3 regions of the Metabacillus sp. Hm71 genome follow, and region 2 is predicted to be linked to each of the others. Evidence: riboswitches for the same ligand, from Rfam matches in the RefSeq annotation. Region 2 holds a riboswitch; each other region holds the start of a gene.
What was found. Region 2 has a riboswitch for lysine ahead of ACSVDH_RS23000 (amino acid permease). Riboswitches for the same ligand answer to the same signal wherever they lie in the genome.
Positions count from the first base shown of each region.

Region 1: it holds a riboswitch for lysine, as region 2 does, so the genes downstream of both, ACSVDH_RS20860 (aspartate kinase) here and ACSVDH_RS23000 (amino acid permease) in region 2, are expected to answer to the same signal.
Region 3: it holds a riboswitch for lysine, as region 2 does, so the genes downstream of both, dapA (4-hydroxy-tetrahydrodipicolinate synthase) here and ACSVDH_RS23000 (amino acid permease) in region 2, are expected to answer to the same signal.

Region 1 is NZ_CM200278.1:4,203,562-4,210,509, forward strand. Features, by position in the region: gene ACSVDH_RS20850 (succinate dehydrogenase cytochrome b558 subunit) at 1-122, opposite strand, end outside; gene ACSVDH_RS20855 (YslB family protein) at 669-1,130, shown strand; gene ACSVDH_RS20860 (aspartate kinase) at 1,189-2,418, opposite strand; lysine riboswitch at 2,563-2,744, opposite strand; gene uvrC (excinuclease ABC subunit UvrC) at 2,824-4,596, opposite strand; gene trxA (thioredoxin) at 4,820-5,134, opposite strand; gene ACSVDH_RS20875 (electron transfer flavoprotein subunit alpha/FixB family protein) at 5,293-6,270, opposite strand; gene ACSVDH_RS20880 (electron transfer flavoprotein subunit beta/FixA family protein) at 6,318-6,948, opposite strand, start outside.
Region 2 is NZ_CM200278.1:4,661,197-4,668,144, forward strand. Features, by position in the region: gene ACSVDH_RS22990 (sulfite exporter TauE/SafE family protein) at 710-1,474, shown strand; gene ACSVDH_RS22995 (cation:dicarboxylate symporter family transporter) at 1,630-2,880, opposite strand; gene ACSVDH_RS23000 (amino acid permease) at 2,996-4,414, opposite strand; lysine riboswitch at 4,660-4,841, opposite strand; gene kimA (potassium transporter KimA) at 5,079-6,905, opposite strand.
Region 3 is NZ_CM200278.1:2,975,105-2,982,052, reverse strand. Features, by position in the region: gene ACSVDH_RS14465 (bifunctional metallophosphatase/5'-nucleotidase) at 23-1,792, shown strand; gene dapA (4-hydroxy-tetrahydrodipicolinate synthase) at 1,823-2,713, opposite strand; lysine riboswitch at 2,843-3,021, opposite strand; partial or broken gene ACSVDH_RS14455 (LLM class flavin-dependent oxidoreductase) at 3,308-3,961, shown strand; gene ACSVDH_RS14450 (SRPBCC family protein) at 4,054-4,488, shown strand; gene ACSVDH_RS14445 (anti-repressor SinI family protein) at 4,530-4,649, opposite strand; gene ACSVDH_RS14440 (chitobiase/beta-hexosaminidase C-terminal domain-containing protein) at 5,290-6,948, shown strand, end outside.

The DNA.
Region 1 (6,948 bases), 460 kb from region 2:
GCCTCTGCACCTCTTGTTGCAAAGTGATTGACAACAAGGTGCTGAACTAAAAAGAGGCCTACAGGAATTACTCCTAGCAATGAGTGCAGTCTGCGATTCACAAACTCTCTGTTTCCAGCCATTAAACTTACCCCCTAGTTTCAATAATGCTCCTACAAATTTTTAAACCTACGCCTTCAAGTTCACCCATTAATCTTTTCCTGATAAAGTTAAACTTTAATCAATTTAAATACGAATGACCATATGAAAAAAATAATGAGCGTAAACAGGCAGACAATATATGTACCCTCTGCCAGCTATTCAGATTAAATGTGACAAATACATTTTACTCCCATAAAGTAAGAGCGTCAAGAAAACGTGTTCATAAATTCTAATTTTTCGACAAATCTTATCGTATTTAATTTTATTTTATCAATATAGTGGTCCTCCAACAACATTCTCTATGTAAATACAAGAAATTATAAAGTTTGGGCTCCCGGTAAGGAGATAACGAAAATTGATTTATCCCTCCCCTTCTAAACTTAATCTATCAAAAATAGATTTTGCCGCTTTTTTATTTGAAACAAACCTATTTTACTTAATATTACATGTTTTTCAGTACAGAACTTGTTATATAATAAGCTTAGAAAGAGGGGAATACCGTGAATAAACAATTAGAACTCGTAAAAATGGAAGAATTAAAAGAAATTCAGGTACCAGCATTTAGTTTGGAATTGTTAAGAGACGTGCTGCTTCCAGATATTCTTGGACAAGATCATCAGCAAATGCTCTATTGGGCTGGAAAAGGAATTGCTCGTAAATATCCCGTACAATCAATCGAAGAGCTCGCAGACTTTTTTGAAGCGGCAGGTTGGGGAAATCTCACTTTACTACATAATAAAAAAAATGAAGTTGAATTTGAGTTAAGTGGAGAGCTCGTTTCAATTAGACTAAATAAAACAGATGATTGTACGTTTCAGCTGGAAGCTGGTTTTATAGCCGAACAGTTGCAATTGATGAACAAATACATCACTGAGACCTATGAACAAATCAAAAAACGTGCGGGCAAAGTTATGTTTATCGCACAATGGGACCAAAAAGATTTGCTTGATGAGGTCACCATCGGAAAACGCAGCAAACGTAAACTTTAAATGCAGTATGATGCTGTCTCAAAATGAGTCATGCCATTTTGAGACAGCCCTAATTTGGTTATACCCTTGCTGTTACTTTTGAAAGGTCAAAGGCGCTGTGAAGAATATCTACCGCTGTTACCATATGCTCACCGGAAATGACTGTAGATACTTTAATCTCAGATGTGCTAACCATTTTCACTTCAATTTCTTGTTCAGCTAGGACAGCGAACATTTCAGCAGCAACTCCAGGATTTGAAACCATTCCTGAACCGACAATGGATACTTTAGCAAGACCTGATTCAGATTCAATTCGTTCATATTTTAACTCAGACTTATGTTGCTCAAGAATAGAAATCGTATCCTCAAGATCGCCTGTTTTAATCGAAAATGAAATCGTTGTTTTATTGTCACTTGTCGTATTCTGAATGATAATATCTACATTCAAACCATGCTTCGCTAATGTTGAAAAAATCGTAGATAGTGTTGTTAATTCATTTGGCAGTCCTAAAACTGACACTCTTGTTACTTGATCCTCAAACGCAATCCCTCTTACAATTAGGTTTTCCTCCATTTTTGCTTCCTCCTCTATGATCGTTCCTCGTTCATTTTCCATGCTTGAACGAACCTCTAATGGAATATTGTAATTTTTCGCAAACTCAACCGCACGCGGATGTAAAACTCCCGCACCTAAATTTGCCAACTCTAGCATTTCATCATATGAGATTGCGTCAAGCTTTCTGGCACCTTTTACATATCGTGGATCTGTTGTATATACACCTGTTACATCCGTGTATATATCGCATTGATCCGCTTTTAAAGCAGCTGCTAGTGCTACTGCTGTTGTATCAGAACCGCCTCTGCCTAAAGTGGTAATTTGCAAAGTATTTGATGCGCCTTGGAAGCCGGCCACTACTACAATTTTCCCTGCAGTCAATTCCTTTTTTATGACATCTGGATTGATATTGGTTATTCTTGCATTTCCATGGCGTTCTTCTGTTTCAATTCCTGCCTGCCATCCTGTAAAAGAAATCGCCTCATATCCTTCTTCCAATAATGCCATTGCTAATAAAGAAATGGTCACTTGTTCACCTGTAGTGAGTAGCATATCCATTTCCCGCTTACTAGGTTTTGCCGAAATTTGGTTTGCCAGATCGACAAGCTGATCTGTAGATTTCCCCATCGCTGAGACGACAACCACTACATCGTTTCCTTTTTCTTTTTCTTGAATGACACGGTTAGCTACATTGAGAATTCTTTCAACAGAGCCAACAGAAGTACCACCAAATTTTTGAACAATAATACCCAAAATTACCTCACCCTTCTGTTTTTTTTCAATGATCGGATTATGTCTGCTAGAAGGTTAGAGCCATAAAATGATTTTTTACAAACAAAAAAGCAATGAGACAAAAACATCCCATTGCTAACTAAACGAAAAAAATTCGTCTTTATACAATGAGATAGCTCTCCAAGAAATCCCTTTCTTGACAATTTTACATCTATTAAATGTAAAACCAGCAAGTAAAGCAAATGGTGCCTTACTCACTTCGGCGAACATCCCCTTTTACCAGCTGTCATTGGAGACCATTCCTCCTCAACCTGGTTACTCTTGAAGTTCGCACCTCTACCATCATTTAACAAACTAACGATCATAGTATGAAATTACTTATTACATTACCAAACTTTTTTTAAAAACGCAAGCATCATTCATTCCCTACTCTTTTAAGGCTTCAATGATTTGCATAGCAATGCTTTCAGGCATACCGGCTTCCCTAAACTCTTCAACGCCAGCTTCCTTCATTTTTTTTAAGGAACCAAAATGCTTTAGCAGTGCTTTCTTTCTTTTTTCCCCTACACCAGGTATATCATCTAAAACGGAATGGAAGGCATTTTTCCCACGTATCTGACGATGAAAGGTGATCGCAAAGCGATGGACTTCATCTTGAATTCTTTGCAGTAGATAAAATTCCTGACTATTTCTTTCAAGTTGAATCATTTCAGGCGGGGAGCCGATGATCAGCTCTGATGTGCGATGCTTATCATCTTTCACTAAACCTGCAATGGGAATATCAATCCCCAGCTCGTTTTCTAATACATCTTGAGCCGCAGCTAAGTGTCCTTTCCCCCCATCAATAATCACTAAATCTGGTAAAGGAAGCTCTTCTTTTAGAACACGGCTATAACGCCGTCTTACAACCTCTCTCATCGATTCATAGTCATCAGGGCCTTTAACACCTTTAATTTTATATTTACGATAATGCTTTTTGGATGGCTTACCATCTTCAAATACAACCATTGCTGAAACAGGGTCTGCTCCTTGTATATTTGAGTTATCAAAGGCTTCTATACGGTGGGGGGTATGAATACCCAGCTTATCCCCAAGATTTTCGACAGCTTTAATCGTTCTCTCCTCATCTCTTTCGATTAGCTGAAACTTTTCTTTTAATGCTATTTTTGCATTCTTATGTGCCAATAAAATTAAATCTTTCTTTTGGCCGCGCTTCGGTTGGAGTGTTTTTACATCCAATAGCTGTTCAACAACATCCACTTCAATACTATCTGGCAGTAAAATTTCCTTTGGCACAAAATGATTGGCCTTTGAATAAAATTGTCCTAAAAAGGTTAAAAACTCCTGTTCTGGGCTGTCATAAATCGGAAACATGGAAACATCACGTTCAATTAGTTTACCTTGACGAATAAAAAAGACTTGCACACACATCCAGCCTTTATCATAAGCATAGCCGAATACATCGCGGTCCACATGGTCATTTAACGTCATTTTTTGCTTTTCCATTGTTGCTTCTATATGCAGGATTTGGTCCCGATATTCTTTTGCTCGCTCAAATTCTAATTCCTCAGAAGCCTTCACCATTTTTTCAGTTAAATCTTCTTTTATTTTTTTATATCCGCCATTTAAAAACTTAGTAATTTCCTCAACCATTTGCCGGTTTGTTTCTTCTGATACATCATTTACACAGGGTGCAAGACATTGTCCCATATGATAATAAAGGCAAACACGATCAGGCAGTGTTGAGCATTTTCTTAACGGGTACAGTCGATCCAGCAATTTTATCGTCTCACGGGCAGATTGTACATTGGGATATGGTCCGAAATACTTCCCTTTATTTCTTTTTACTTTTCTAGTGACAAGTAAACGCGGATGACGTTCATTTGTAATTTGAATAAACGGATATGTTTTATCATCCTTCAACATTACATTATATTTTGGATCATATTTTTTAATGAGATTTAACTCCAGTATCAGGGCTTCTAAGTTAGAGGAAGTGACAATATATTCAAAATCAACAATTTCATTGACTAAACGCAGTGTTTTTCCATCATGGGAACCTGTAAAATAAGAACGAACCCGGTTCTTAAGCACTTTTGCCTTACCGACATAAATAACGGTTCCTTGGCGATCCTTCATGATATAGCAGCCTGGCTGATCAGGAAGAAGTGCAAGCTTTTCCTTTATTTGTTCCTTCACTAGCAAACACTCTCCTAACTATTTTGTTTAAGACTTTTACTTCTCTTAAATAGGCAGTAATCCCCCAGTATAATGATAATTTACCATGGCGGATTACTGCCTATTTGTTGTTACAACTATTTTATCATGTCTCCTCTCATTCGTCCTATGTTAAATAGTCGAATTACGAGTAATGATTTCCTAAGGAATAAAAAAAAGGACTGACAAAAGTCAATCCTCATTTTTATACATGCTTGTTTAAAACTTCAGCTAATGCTTCTTTTGGTTGGTAGCCAACGGCTTTGTCAACTACTTCTCCGTTTTTTAAGACAAGTAAAGTCGGGATGCTCATTACGCCGAATTTACCTGCAGTTTCTTGGTTTTCGTCGACATCAACTTTTACGATTTTCACTTTATCTCCCATATCTGAATCAAGTTCTTCAAGAACCGGAGCAATCATCTTACAAGGTCCGCACCATGGTGCCCAGAAGTCTACTAATACGACCCCTTCGTTTGTTTCACTTGAAAATGTTTGATCTGTTACATTTGTTATTGCCATTGTAATTCCTCCTAATTTGTAGGGTAAAATATGTTTAAAGTATAGCACTCACAATCGAAGTAAGCTAACAATTTGCTTCTCTATTACTTTTCCCAATGTTTCGCTATCGAAACATTGTTTTTATCATACGAAAAGCACGCATTTGCGTGCCTCCCATATTAAGTATGAATTTTAAGTTTTTTAAACTCCTCTGTTAAGAGCGGAACGACTTCAAATAAATCACCGACGATTCCATAATCTGCAACTTTAAAAATATTTGCTTCCGGATCCTTGTTAATCGCTACAATGACTTTGGAATTTGACATACCAGCTAAATGCTGAATCGCTCCTGAGATACCGCAAGCAATATATAAGTCTGGTGTTACGACCTTACCTGTTTGCCCGATTTGCAATGAATAATCACAGTAATCAGCATCACATGCTCCGCGCGAAGCTCCGACAGCACCACCTAACACCTCGGCCAATTCCTTTAATGGCTTAAAGCCATCCTCACTTTTGACCCCGCGTCCGCCAGCAATTACTACCTTTGCTTCTGATAAATCGACCCCTTCAGAAGCTTTTCGTACAACCTCTTTTACAATGGTTCGTAAATCTTTAATATCTACTGATAGGGAGCTGGATGTTCCGTTTCTCGTTTCATCTTTTGGAAGTGGAGCAATATTATTTGGACGAATTGTAGCAAATATGATGCCATCTGTGACAATTTTCTTTTCAAATGCTTTTCCTGAATAAATAGGTCGTGTAAATACGACATTTCCTCCTGCCACTTCGATAGCTGTTGCATCAGAAACCAAACCTGTGTTTAATTTTGCTGCAATTTTTGGTGATAAATCCTTCCCTAACGCAGTATGGCCGAATACAATGCCTTCTGGATGTTCATTTTGAATGACAGCTAAAAGAGCTTGGGCATATCCATCAGGTGTATACGTTCGAAGTTTATCATTTTCAACCGTTACTACCCGGTCTGCACCATATTGAATGAGTTCTGTTGATAAAGATGCAACATTTTCCCCCATTAATACGGCAACCACTTCTCCCCCTTCAGAAATGGTTTTCCCTGCTGCAATCGCCTCAAAAGATACATTACGCAATGCTTGATCGCGAACTTCACTTAATACAAGAACTTTTCTACCCATTTATTTTTCCCCCTGTTCTGATCATTTGATCCGATTCATTCTCCCTGTTAAATTACCTTTGCTTCGTTGCGAAGAAGTGATACCAGTTCTTTTACTTGATCTTCTAACTCTCCTTGTAAAACCTTCCCTGCTTCTTTTTTTGGAGGTAAGAAAATTTCAATTGTTTTTGTTTTTGCTTCAATATCATCTTCATCCAGATCAAGATCATCTAATTCAAGCTCATCAAGCGGTTTTTTCTTTGCCTTCATAATACCAGGCAACGATGGGTATCGCGGCTCATTTAGTCCCTGTTGTGCTGTTACTAATAATGGCAAAGTTGTTTCGATAACTTCAGAATCCCCTTCAACATCACGAACAATCGTCACGTCTTCCCCATCAATATCAAGCTTTGTAATTGTTGTTACATATGGGATGTTTAATAATTCGGCTAATCGTGGACCAACCTGTCCCGATCCGCCATCAATAGCTACATTCCCTCCGAGAATAAGATCAAAATCTTGCTCTTTAAGATACTCTGCTAAAATTTTTGAAGTTGTAAATTGATCACCGGCTTCTACATCATCTTCTATATTAATTAAAACCGCTTTATCACAGCCCATCGCTAAAGCCGTACGCAGTTGTTTTTCAGACTCTTCCCCGCCGATTGTGACAACTGTAACTTCCCCGCCATTTGCATCT
Region 2 (6,948 bases):
TGATAGATTAACCATTGTTTTTAATGATAAGATCGCTATCTAAGCATATAGCGATCTTATCTTATTTCTCTTCCTACATGTGCAAGTGCACGTTTTTGATTCCTGATGGCAATCGCATCGCTTTCGCTGCGCTGCCGTTCAGGATCATTTCGGCTGCTTCCCTGCACAAATAGGGGTTTAGCCCTTGTCGAAAAAAACGTATGCTGTGTGATGTACAGTGCTTTTTATGTTTGCAAGGCACTTGTTCCTGCCATGAGTCCTACAACAACATTAATGAGAATTCCCACCCGCTCAATCATTTACCGCAATAGTTTAATCACTGATAAGTCTCCTTCTCACAAACTTGCACCCCTATTATACAATTCTTGCACAAATGAACATTTTTTAAAAATGTAATAGCGATTATAAAATCAATGAATATAATAGTTCGTAATGATACCGTAAGTCAAATTGAGAAAAATAAGACAATCTATCTTTCTTGTTTTACACTAACTCCCTTTTTTAAAAGAATTGTGTTTAAGCTTGTTGATGCTTCGAAAGTGAATAAGGAAACAAAAAGTACCTGCAGGAATAGAAAAAAACGTGAGGAGGCTTCCTGCCCCTAATGTTAAGAAAAAATTAGCTGAATAGTAAGAATTTTATTTACTAAATAACGCTAATAGGTTAAAATCAGATAAACATACTCGGATTTTGATCAGGAGGATACCAAATGAGTATTAGTATTATGATTATGGGATTAGCAGTTGGTATATTAGTAGGTTTAACAGGTGTTGGAGGCGCTGCTTTGTTAACTCCTCTTTTAATAGCTTTAGGGATTAATCCTACGATCGCAGTAGGAACTGACCTTGTTTATAATTCCATTACAAAATTATTTGGATTTGCTCAGCATTGGAGACAGAAAACCATTAATTTTAAAATGGTTAAATATTTAGCTTTTGGCAGTATTCCTAGTGCAGTGCTAGCGATCGGAACTCTTCATTTATTTCCAGCACTTCACCAGCACCAGGAAAAAATCATTACCCATGCTTTAGGATACGTTCTTACTTTAGTTGCTATATCGATATTGCTTCGAGTATTTTTCGATAAGAAAATTCGCCCTAACAAGTGGCAGAGCCTGCCATTAGAAAACAAAAAAGCCTTAACGATTTTCATTGGGGTCATCTTTGGATTCATCGTTGGCTTAACATCGATTGGCTCTGGATCTTTATTTGCAATTGCTATGCTTTATCTATACAAAATGAAGACATCTGAACTAGTTGGTACAGATATTGCACATGCCTTTTTACTTGTAACTGTGGCTGGAATATTAAATGCCGGATTTGGAAGTGTTGACTATTTGCTAACAGCTAACTTGCTAATCGGCTCAATCCCTGGAGTTATAGTAGGAAGCATGCTGGCTGCAAAAGTATCACCTAAACCACTACAAGCGGTCATGGCAACAATTATTCTCGTTAGTGGATTAAAGCTCATTTAAACAAAAGAACCTCTTCATCAAGAAGGGGTTCTTTGTTGTTCTTTACTATTTGACCTTTGTTACTCCAAGGCATTAGCCCGCCGGCAATTCCTAGGGTCGCCATAATGATGGAGAACTCACGTCTTGAGATAAAGGTTATTCCAATCATTATATCGTTATGCAATTTGCCTAGAAGGAGAAGTATTAGGTTTGAACTCGCCCTCCCACTTGGAGATAACCACTGCTGCCAGTGAGTTTCCTACGACATTCACTGCTGTTCTGGCCATATCTAAAATACGGTCAATCCCTGCAATGAAAGCTAAACCTTCAATCGGAATACCAACTGTACCTAAGGTAGCTAACAGCACAACAAATGACACACCTGGAACACCTGCTATACCTTTAGATGTGACCATTAGCACAAGCAGTAAAGAAATCTGTTGTGATAGCGATAAATCAATGCCATACATTTGCGCAATGAAAACAGCTGCTAATGCTTGATATAAAGTCGAACCGTCTAAATTAAACGAATAACCTGTAGGAATGACGAATGAGGAAATGGCTTTCGGACATCCGAATTTCTCCATTTTCTCCATAATTCTTGGCAATACTGCTTCAGAGCTGGCTGTTGAATAAGCTAATAGCAATTCATCCTTTATGATTCGGATAAAGTGAAAAATATTAACTCCTGCTAATTTCGCAACGAAACCTAGTACGACAATGATAAAAAACGCCATCGTTAAATAAACAGTAATCACTAATTTTCCTAGTGGTATAAGAGACTCTAAACCAAATTTTGAAATTGTTACCCCTATTAAAGCAAAAACACCAAAAGGAGCAAACTTCATAATTTGATTTGTCATGTAAAACATGGCGTCAGCTGTGCCTTGGAAAAAGGCAAGGACAGGTTTCCCCCTTTCTCCAATTGCTGTAAGAGCAAAACCGAATAGGACAGAGAAAAAGATAATCGCCAGCATATCGCCTTCAACAAATGATGTAAAGACATTACTTGGTACAATATGGACAAATGTTTCAGCGATGCCATGACTTTCTACATCCTCAGATGTTTCAACATAACTATTAATATCTGTTTTTTCAATGGCTCCCATATCCACACCTGCACCAGGCTGGAAGATGTTCGCAACTGCGAGACCTAATATGATGGCAATCGTCGTAATAATTTCAAAATAAAGTATGGTCTTGCCGCCTAAACGACCAAGCTTTTTTGTATCACCTACACTTGCAACACCAACGATAATACTTGAAATAACAATAGGTACCACAATCATTTTAATCAATCTTAAGAATATATCACCAATCGGTTGTAAGTATGACGCCACTTGTTCATTTCCATAAAAAATGGCTCCTACAATAATTCCGAGGATGAGTCCAATAAGAATTTGCCAAGCTAGCCCAATTCTTTTCAAATTGATTCCTCCTATCTAAATCTAGTTTACATCAATCCCAACTATTTATATTATATTAAATTTTATTTTTTCGCAAAAATAATAGACGCGATATTGGTTAATCTAAAATCGTTGGTTATTCGGCTTCATGACCAACTTGACTGTTAGTTTTTTTACGATTTACAAACGGATAAATAATAATACCTGCTAGAAATAATCCAATTCCCAACGAAAATGTCGTTAAATCTGAGATTCCTGATTTAATAACCCATACCGAATAGATAAGTGCTAAAACTGCAATCAAACCGTCGAACCATCTAGAACCTGCTATACGATCATATGTTTCTCCTTTTATCACAAGCTTTAAGAAGAATAACGCTGAAACAAAATAAGGAATAAGATAGGCCAGTGTTGCAGAAGTTGTCAAAAATGTATATGCCTCACTAATCGTACCTGAAATGACGGAAAGAATAAAAATTTGCGACATAGCATTTGTAACGGTTAAAGCACGAACCGGGCTTCCTTTCTTATTTACCTTGGCAAAAAAGCTTGGAAAAGTTCCTTTTTTTGCCGCTTGATAAGGCACTTCAGCACTTAGAAGGATCCAACCGATTGTCGAGCCAAGCAATGAAACAATCGCAAGGATGGCCATAACGGTTGCACCCATGTCGCCAATCATAACAGAAAGCGCATCTACGAATGGTTTGTCAGAAGCTTTTAATACCTCCTGCGGTAAAACGCCCATGATCAGTAATGTAATTCCTATATAGATCGTTAACGCGATAAACAAGCCAATAATAGTTGCGCGGCTGACATCGCGTTGAGATTTTGCCCGTCCAGATAAGATCACAGCAGACTCAATCCCAACAAATGCCCATAGGGTCGAAATCATCGCTAAATTGATTTGACTGGATAATCCATGTGTTTGTCCATTAGCATCTACAACAGGTGAATATAAATCTCCTAAATTTGAGGATTGAAATGCAAAAAGCGCTGCGACAATAAATAAAACAAAGCCAATAATTTTTGTAGAAGTTGCTACAACATTTACTTTTCCTCCAACATTTAGGTTCGTTACCAAAATGAAATGTGTTCCCCATAGTAACAGGGTACAAACAATAAATGTCACAAGTCTCCCTAATTCAACATCTTGGTTTCCAATTGTAAACAAAATGGATGGGTTGCTCATGATAGGAAAGAAAGTAGATAGATAGCCTGCAAAGCTTGTAATAATCGCAACGTTACTTATCCAATTTGCGATCCAATATCCCCAAACCATACCAAAACCGGCAACATTTCCCTTATTCTTTGATGCAAATAATTCACGTGCATAGCTTTGAGGCCCAGCTGTTAAATCAGGCCTGCGGATTGCTAACTTACCAAAGACAAGGGCAATCATCAAAACACCCAGCCCGGTAATGATCCATGCAAAGGTTACCCCTAAAGGACTTGCTGTCTGTGCAAGTGTGCTTGGAAGCATAAAGATGCCCGAGCCTACCATATTTCCAACTACTAAGGAGGTCAAAACTAAAAGCCCCCATTTTTTGTCTATCATAAGAATTCCTCCGAATTGATAAATTATATAAGAAAAGCGCAAGGCGCTAAGCATTCGGCGACAAGCATAAGGCAAATAGGAATAGAAGGTGTTCTTTACCTTCAATTCCTATTTGACTAGACCCTAGAGCCGATGGCGCCTGGAACTAGACACTAAAACTAGGTTAAAATATTATACTTACCTTTTTATAAAAAAAACGCATAGATTCATACTCTACGCGTTTTTCACAAAAAACCCGCTCCCTATCCCGTTATAGCTCTCCATAGAAACAATCTATGACAGTCCTGCACTTTTTCAGTGCAGTCCCAGCAGGAATAGATGTGTGGTCTATACTTGCTTCGGCAACAATTCCTTTTGTATCTCCTTCAACGATCCCACCAGATCTCAGTAAGAACTACTCTTAATTGTCGCAACCTCTACCTCACCGGGATAGCGATGAGGATTTTATCGATATTTAATTTACTAGATTTCGAGAATAGCAAATCATTTTCCGATGGTCAATCATTTGAAAAAAAGCTCTAATATTCTGTTTCTTCAGAATGATTCTCATTTTAAAAAATGAAAAACCTTCATATCCTTTAAGATAGAAGGTTTTTCGCTATTCCTTTTAGGTTGAACATTTTAATCAAGTAAGGTTAATGGAATAAGTTAACAGAAATGAATCCTATTCCTTTAGGTGATAAGGAACTGTAGTAACTACAACATCTTTCCTATACAAAAGGACAGCCCGAATTAACAAGCTTGACTGATTATGAAGAATATAGTGCCATCTTTTCTTCGGAATAAATTGCGGGATTAACACCGTAACCCGATAATTTGACTCATCTGCTTTATGTTCCACTGTATCAATAAATTTTGATAGCGGCTGGATGATGCTTCTGTAATATGAGTGTAATGTCACTAGCCGAATATCCGGCTGCCATTTTTCCCATTTCTGTTCAAAGGTTTTTTCATCCTTTCGTTCAAACGAAACATAAACAGCAATGATTTGGTCAGCATTTAAAGATTGCGCATAATTTAATGAATTCTCTACAACATGAGTAATTCCTGCGACTGGAACAATAATCACATTTCCCTCAATTGGTTTAACTGGTTCACATGTTGTGATTCTTAATTGGTTTCCTACTGCGTCATAGTGCTTTTTCACCCGATGAAAAATGAACACAAGAATTGGCAGGAAAACCAACACAGACCACACCTGGCCAAATTTAGTGATAAAGAACGTCATCATAACTAAAAAGCTAATGAATGCCCCGACAAAGTTAATTGTCAGCTTTACCACCCAGCCATCAGGCTTTTCACGAATCCATTTAACCAGCATCCCTGTTTGAGATAAGGTAAATGGTATGAATACACCAACTGCATAGAGCGGAATTAATTGCTCAGTATGTCCTCTAAAGGCGATAATCAAAAGAATGGAAGCCACTCCAAGAAATATGATACCATTAGAATACCCTAAGCGATCTCCTCTAATGGTAAACATTCTTGCCAAATATTTATCCTTTGCAAGATTAAAAGCCAATAGAGGGAAAGCAGAATAACCGGTATTTGCCGCTAGAATAAGAATCATAGCTGTTGTTCCTTGAATGAAGAAATACATGAAATTCCTTCCAAATGTTTCTGATGCTATTTGTGAAACAACCGTTTCCTCTGCTTTTGGCGTTATGCCATAATAATAGGCTAAATACACAATACCTGAAAATAATATCGCGAGCAATACCCCCATTGCTGTCAGTGTTTTCGCTGCATTATTCGGAGCTGGGTCCTTAAAATTGGGGATCGCATTCGAAATCGCTTCTACACCAGTTAAAGCAGAACAACCTGACGCAAATGCTCTAAGCAGCAAAAACAAGGTTATACCAGTAACCGGCGAACCAACAGGTGCATGAAGCTCTGGTGAGACATGACCAGTCACAATCTGATATAAGCCTACTCCAATTAAGACAAACAAAGCGAAAACAAATAAGTAAACTGGATAGGCTAAAAAGGAAGCTGATTCAGTAACCCCTCTTAAATTCAAGATAGTTAAAAACACAACAAGTAAACACGCAATGATGACATTGTATGAATGTAAGGCTGGAAAAGCGGAAGTAATCGCATCTGTTCCTGCCGACACACTAACTGCCACAGTCAGAATATAGTCAACCAATAACGAACCGCCTGCAACGAGCCCTGGATTCACTCCAAGATTCTCCCGTGAAACGACATATGCCCCGCCTCCGTGCGGATAGGCAAAAATAATTTGCCGATAGGACAATATGAGCGCCAATAAGAGAAATAATACGCCAATTGCGATTGGGATTGAGTACCAAAAGGCAACGGCACTTATTGTCATTAAAACAAGCAAAATTTGTTCTGGCCCATATGCAACAGATGATAAAGCATCAGAAGATAAAATAGCCAGAGCTTTCTTCTTATTCAGTTTTTGTTCCCCTAATTCTGTTGACTTTAAGGGGCGACCTATTAAGATTCTTTTTACCGTAGATACCATTTCTTGCACCACCACGTTTTTTTGATTACACGCTTATATTCCC
Region 3 (6,948 bases), 1.7 Mb from region 2:
TCAATCATACACGGAGGACCCGATGAAAAAATATCTATACACTATATTACTAACCCTCTCATTTTTTACTTTATTTGGCTTCAATGCTTTTAACCGTACAATAGACAATCAACAAAAAAATAAAAACCTAGCAAATATTGATTTAAAAACTAGCCAATCCTCCCAACAAGTCAATCAACAATATCAAGCCTCAAAAACTTATAACGACAATGAACAGGGCCTTTCAAAAAATTATCATGGCCATATCGAACGACGTCCCGAGCTGCCACTCAATCGCAATAAAGAGAAAGAAAACCCGCAATACAAGCAAATCCAGCTACTTGGGATTAATGATTTGCACGGTCAATTAAATGTCACCAGACAAGTCAATGGCAAGCCTGCAGGACGTGCGGATTATCTTGCAGCCTATTTATTGCAGCGTGCTCACGAAAATAAAAACACATTATTCGTACATGTTGGTGATATGATTGGAGCCAGTCCGCCGATTTCCTTATTACTGCAGGATGAGCCAACAATTGAATTTTTAAATACAATAAACATTACAATTGGAACAGTTGGAAATCATGAATTTGATAAAGGAATAACAGAGCTGCTGCGGCTGATTAATGGAAGAAAACATGAAGCAACAGGGGATTTTGCTGGTTCTCAATTTCCGTGGGTAGCGGCAAATGTGATTGATAAAAAAACAGGTAAAACCATTCTCCCTCCATATAAAATTTTAAAAAACAATGGGATGAAGCTTGGATTTATCGGAGTTGTAACAACAGACACGCCAAGCTTAGTTGTACCAAGCGGTGTGGAAGGAATTACATTTCTTGATGAAGCAGAATCCATAAACAAGGCTGCTGCAGAGTTAAAAGAACAAGGTGTTAAAGCAATTATCGTCCTTGCACATAACCCTGGAACATCAAAGGATAATGGCGAGCAAGCAACAGGAGAAATCGTTAATATAGCAAAAACGGTTGATGATGAAGTCGATATTATTTTTGGCGGTCATAATCATGCCTATTTAAATGCTTTTGTTGATGGAAAACTATTGGTTCAATCTTATTCATATGGTACAGCTTTTTCTGATGTTGATATTGAAATAGATCCGCAAACAGGTGACATTGTTGGGAAGCGATCTGAAATTGTTACGGTTTACCAAGAAGGGATCTCGCCACACCCTGAGACAAAGCAGATGATTGAGAAATATGAAGAGAAAATAGAACCGATTGTAAGTCGTGTCATCGGGACAGCTGAAACTTCGATCACAGCTGCGCAAAATGAAAACGGCGAATCTGCATTGGGCAATTTCATTGCAGATGCCCAGCGCGAGGCAATGAAGGCGGATATTGCATTAATGAACCCAGGAGGAATCAGGGCAGACTTGGATGCTGGAGAAGTGACATGGGGGCAATTATATGTTGTCCAACCCTTTAAAAACAATTTAATTAAAATGAGTTTAACAGGGCAACAAATTCAAAAGATATTGAATCAACAATGGCAAGCAAGCAGGACGAAAATGCTCCAAATCTCTGGGTTCACGTATACTTGGGATGCGAACCAGCCTGCAGGAGCTAAAATCATTTCCATGCAGCTGCCTGATAGATCAGATATGGATCCCAACAAAAGCTACACAGTTGTTGCCAATGCTTTCTTAGCTGGAGGAGGGGACAACTTTACAGGCTTCCGTAAAGGGAAAAATCGAAAAACTGGAGCAGTTGATGTAGATGCACTTGTTGATTATATCAAATCAATGAAACATCCGTTTGTTGCACAAATCGAGGGGAGAATTCAACAAATTAACTAATAGAGGGTGAATTATTTCACCCTCTACATCCTACTTTACAATCGTCACCAATTTACTAGCTTCTAATGTCTCTATCAGCACTGCTTTTTCACCATTGTTCAAAGGAATCATGGGTAAGCGAACCCCGCCAACATTGACACCAATCATATTTAATGCCTCTTTGACCGGCGTTGGGTTTGGCGCTGCAAATAATGCGTTCATAACCGGGAGCAGCTTGCGATGCAAGGATGCCGCTTGCTGAACATCACCATTTTTAAAATGATTGATCATTTCCTGCATCTCATTGCCGATGATGTGGGAAGCAACCGAGACAATACCAGTTCCGCCGATGGATAAAACAGGAAGCGTTAAGCCGTCATCTCCACTATACAGCGTAAAATTTTCAGGAGTTTTGCTAATGATCTCTGCCATCGCATCTAAATCACCGCTCGCTTCCTTTATTGAGACAATATTATCAATGTTAGAAAGAAGAACAATGGTATCAACAGACAGATTCACTACACTTCGTCCAGGAATATTATAAAGCATGACCGGCAAGGATGTTGCTTCAGCAATTGCTTTGAAATGTTGGTACAATCCTTCCTGTGATGGCTTGTTATAATAAGGAGTCACAAGCATAATCCCATCGACTCCTGCTTCCTCCGCAAGTCTCGTTAAGCTGATCGATGCCTTCGTATTATTAGATCCAGTTCCTGCGATTACCGGCACTTTTTTATTTACGACCTTTACAACAAACTTGAAAAACTCGACTTTTTCCTCGGTTGTTAACGTAGGTGACTCACCAGTTGTACCTGTTATCACAAGTCCATCAGTTCCATTTTCAATTAAATAATTAACTAATTGTTCTGTTGCGTTAAAATCTACCTCGCCATTTTGATCAAACGGGGTAACCATTGCTGTTAGTACTTGCCCGAAATTCATAGCTTCACACCCTTTATCGTATTTTTATAAGGATAGGTGTTTAGAGCCATTCAAAAAGAAACGCAAAAAAGCAGCAACGAGGGGAATCGCTGCTGCAGTAGAGACAATATCAAGAAATATCGTTTCCGTGCGTAAGATAGCCCTCCATATAGTGACCTATATGACAGTTCTGTATTTATTCAATAACAGAACCAGCTTCAAGAACATGAGATTCTTTCTGCTTCGGCAAATTCCCCTTTCCACAATCATCACAGGATCTCATTCTCCTCAGAATGTGTACTCATGAACTTTGCACCTCTATCCTCACTTCAAAAAGTATTGAAATAAGAAAAATTTAATTATTGGTAATATATCATGAACTTCCTTCTCTTACAAGGATTTTCTGTTAAGAAGTCCATAATAATTGTAAAAGAATAGTAAAGAGTTAAACGAAAGGAAGAGATCATAAGGGCTCCGTAGTGTGCATATTTCCAAGGAGTTAAACCTTTGTTTTGTCAGGATGAATCAGGTAAGATGGTGATAAAGTCTATTAAGCAATGAATAAAACAAATACATATAAAGGGGGCTATTAGTGGAGATAGGAATAGGTACTTGCTCGAGTTATTATTAAAAATTCGTGAATCTGAAAAAGTGACCTGGAAAGGCGGGCATCGCCCGGCCATTTAAAATTTAGGCGTGTACCCGCGGCCTGTTCAACATCCTCTTCCCGTATGGATCGGCAGCGGCGGTAATACGGAATCAATTATCCGTACAGGTCTCTTAGGATTGCCGTTAGTTCTTGCCATTATCTGACCGGCACAGTTTGCGCCGCTCGTCCAGCTTTATAAAAAGGCCGCTAAACACGCTGGGCATGAGCCATCAAAGCTCCCAGTAGCATCTCATTCACATGGCTTCATGGCCGAGGACACTGAAACAGCTGCCGACAAGTTTTTCCCGTCGACCCAGCAGGTCATGAACATATTAGGAAAAGAGCGCGGGTGGGGGCAATATGACCGCTCAAGCTTTGAGGCCGCTCGTAGCTTTGATGGAGCGTTGTATGTAGGCGACCCAAAGACGGTTGCCGTTGCCGCTAAAATCATTCACCTTCGCAAAAACGTAGGGATCACACGCATTATGCTGCATGTACCCGTTGGCTCGATGCCGCATAATGAAGTGATGAGAGCAATCGAGCTATTAGGAAAAAAAGTTGCGCCAATCGTACGTAAAGAAATTTCCAAGCGGAAAGAAGAGAGCATCGAGAAATTTTAAGAGATTATATTTTTGACATAAAGGTATAAACCATTCAAATTAGGGTAACCACTTTGATGTTTTTATTACATAGAAAGAGAGCGGATGAACATATGAACAATATCACAACCTTTACTATTAACAAACCTGCTAATGAAGTATTTGAAGCCTTCGTCGACCCTTCAAAAATTGGTAACTTTTGGTTCTCAGCAAGCTCTGAAAGATGGGAGCCAGGTAAAACCATTACTTTGGTCTATGATATTTATCAAGCAGAAGCACAAATAGACATTGTTGCGGTTGAGGAAAATAAACAAATCGTGTTCAAGTGGGGACAGGCTGAGGAGGAACATGTTGTTACAATATTACTGAATGAGATCGATCATTCAAGAACCATAATTGAAATTACAGAAGAAGGGTTTAATGAAAATGACCCAGAGTTACTGCAAAAGATGCTAGATAATAAAGAAGGCTGGGTATTTATGCTGACTTGTTTAAAGGGGTATTTAGAATTTGGAGTGTCTGGATTAAGATCAGGATTAGCTAAATAATCACAAATATTGGACCTGTTTATTTGATGAGAAAAAAAGACTTATGTAAGTCTCTGAGGATTGTGAAAGAAATTTTGAATTTGATCAGCAGTTATGCCAATTTCTAATGCTTGTAAAATTAATTCTACCCATTCTTCATCAAGACTTTCATATGTACGCATAGATAGATTCTCCTAACCTTCTTTAAGGACTAAGTTCTTAATCATTATTATTAAGTACTAGCAAAAAAAGATCAATATTTTTTGTTCGACAAAAAATATTGATCTTTTTTAATAGGTCATTACATGATTCGGCAATCCCTAATCAGCTGGTTCTTCCAAACTTTCATTTCAATCGTTTTGAGTATGGATTCCTCCCTATGTTAAGTTTTTAAAACCCTTCACTCATTCCTTTTCCAAACAACCTCTTAAAAGAATATTTTCGTTATAACCTCTGACAACGGCAGGATGTTTTGCCTTGTATATCAGCGCTATTTCTTTTGCAAGAAGGATTGTTTCCTAAATAAAGAAAGAATCACTTCATACCATCTTTTGCTTTTTTTACAAAATATTAATAAAAAATGGATTTTCAATTAATATTTGATTCTTAAAATACAATTAAAAGCACACAAAAATAATTAAAACAATATTATTTCGTGTGCTTTTTTGTGACTTTTAGGAGGTGGGAGTAAATAGTAATGATCATTTTGTTATTATAGCTGGTATTCACAAGCTAAATTGGTAAGGAAAAAGGCGGTTGTGCATATAGAAATTTGCAAGTTGTAAGTTCTTATTGGAAAACTATTTTATAGGAGGAATCATTTTGATATTAACAAGGAACTTCTTACCCATACTTATTGCAATTGCTGTCGTCTTTTCAGCTTTACTAACCTCAAATATTACTTATGCTAACGAGAAGGTTGAGATTGTAGAAACACCTAAAGCTTCAGAGCCTAGTGGCCGCTATGATCATACAAAGGTCGTATCACTCAGTACGGAAACGAAAAATGCTGATATCTACTATACTCTTGACGGAACTTTACCAAATAAAAATAGCAAAAAATATAAAAAGAATAAGCCTATAATTATTAATGAAACAACAAATCTAAGTGTTATTGCTATAAAAAAAGGTGCATCTAGTAAACCTGCAACCTTTTCATACATCATAAAGACCAAAGAAAAACCATTGCTTCAATTTGTCGCCATGTCCGATGTGCATGTTGGTGCACATGAAACAGCTGATGCAAGATATGCAAGTTTTTTTGATACAATTGCGTCAATCTTCCCGCAACCGGATGCCATCTTGTCAGTCGGAGATATGATAAATGACAATGGTTTTGATAAACCGAATGATCATAAAATGGTAAAAGAAATATTTCTAGATAACCTAAAAAGAAAAAAGATGACGGATACAAAAGTACAATTGGCTATCGGAAACCATGATGCAAGTGTTGCGAAAATACAAGAGCACTACCCGGCTGAATGGTTTACAAGTCAAAAGAATGGATACTATGAAACTCAAATTGGCGGGTACCCTTTCTTCTTTTTAAATGGCAATAATTACAATTCAGATCTTGAACAAAGAAATTGGTTAAAAAACAGGTTAGCTGAAATTACATCTGATCCTAAAAACAGACATAAACCTATATTTGTAAACGTGCATCAACCGATATCTAATACAGTGATGGATGGACAACAGGCTTCAAATCCAAATCTTAACATTGACTTAAAGGATTATCCGCAAGTCATCACTCTTTCAGGTCATTCACATCTTAATCTTAACGATGACCGTTCGATCTATCAAAAAGACTTTACTTCTCTTAATCTTGGGTCTATGTCTTACATAGAGTCTGATCACGGATACCAATCTGTCACTGAAACAGGTTTAGCTGGCAGATTTGAATTCCCTGTATCACAAGCCCTGTTTATTGAGGTTTATAAGGATCGAGTAGAGGTAGATAGGGTCTCGTTGAATGCAGATTATGGTGATATTTATGCAGGCGGTAAATGGTCAGCTTCTCCTCAACCACCATTCAAAAGTGCTGGGGCAACTGCCGGGGAAAAATGGGTTATCGAGTTGAAGGGAAAAACGAATGAAGAAATAAAAAGAAATTTCAAGTATACACCTGAAAATCGAAATAAAGTCGCACCTCAATTCAATCGCGACAGTGAACTCAAAGTTGAAAATCTAGATGCTGTGCCTAATTTAATTTTTGTACAAGCTAAGGATGATCAAATGGTCCATCATTATGAAGTAAAAGTGACCAAAGAAAAAAACGGATTTGTTGTAAAAAACGTAAAGGTATTTTCTGATTACATGTTTTCACCAATTCCAGATAAAATGAACATCCCTTTAGAAGGTCTAGACGGCCAAACCAGCTATAAAGTTGAAGTGACTGCCGTTGATAGCTATGGCAATAAATCATCAACACTTCATAAGGTATTTCAAACAGGGGGAACTCCACCCGAATTAACACCAATT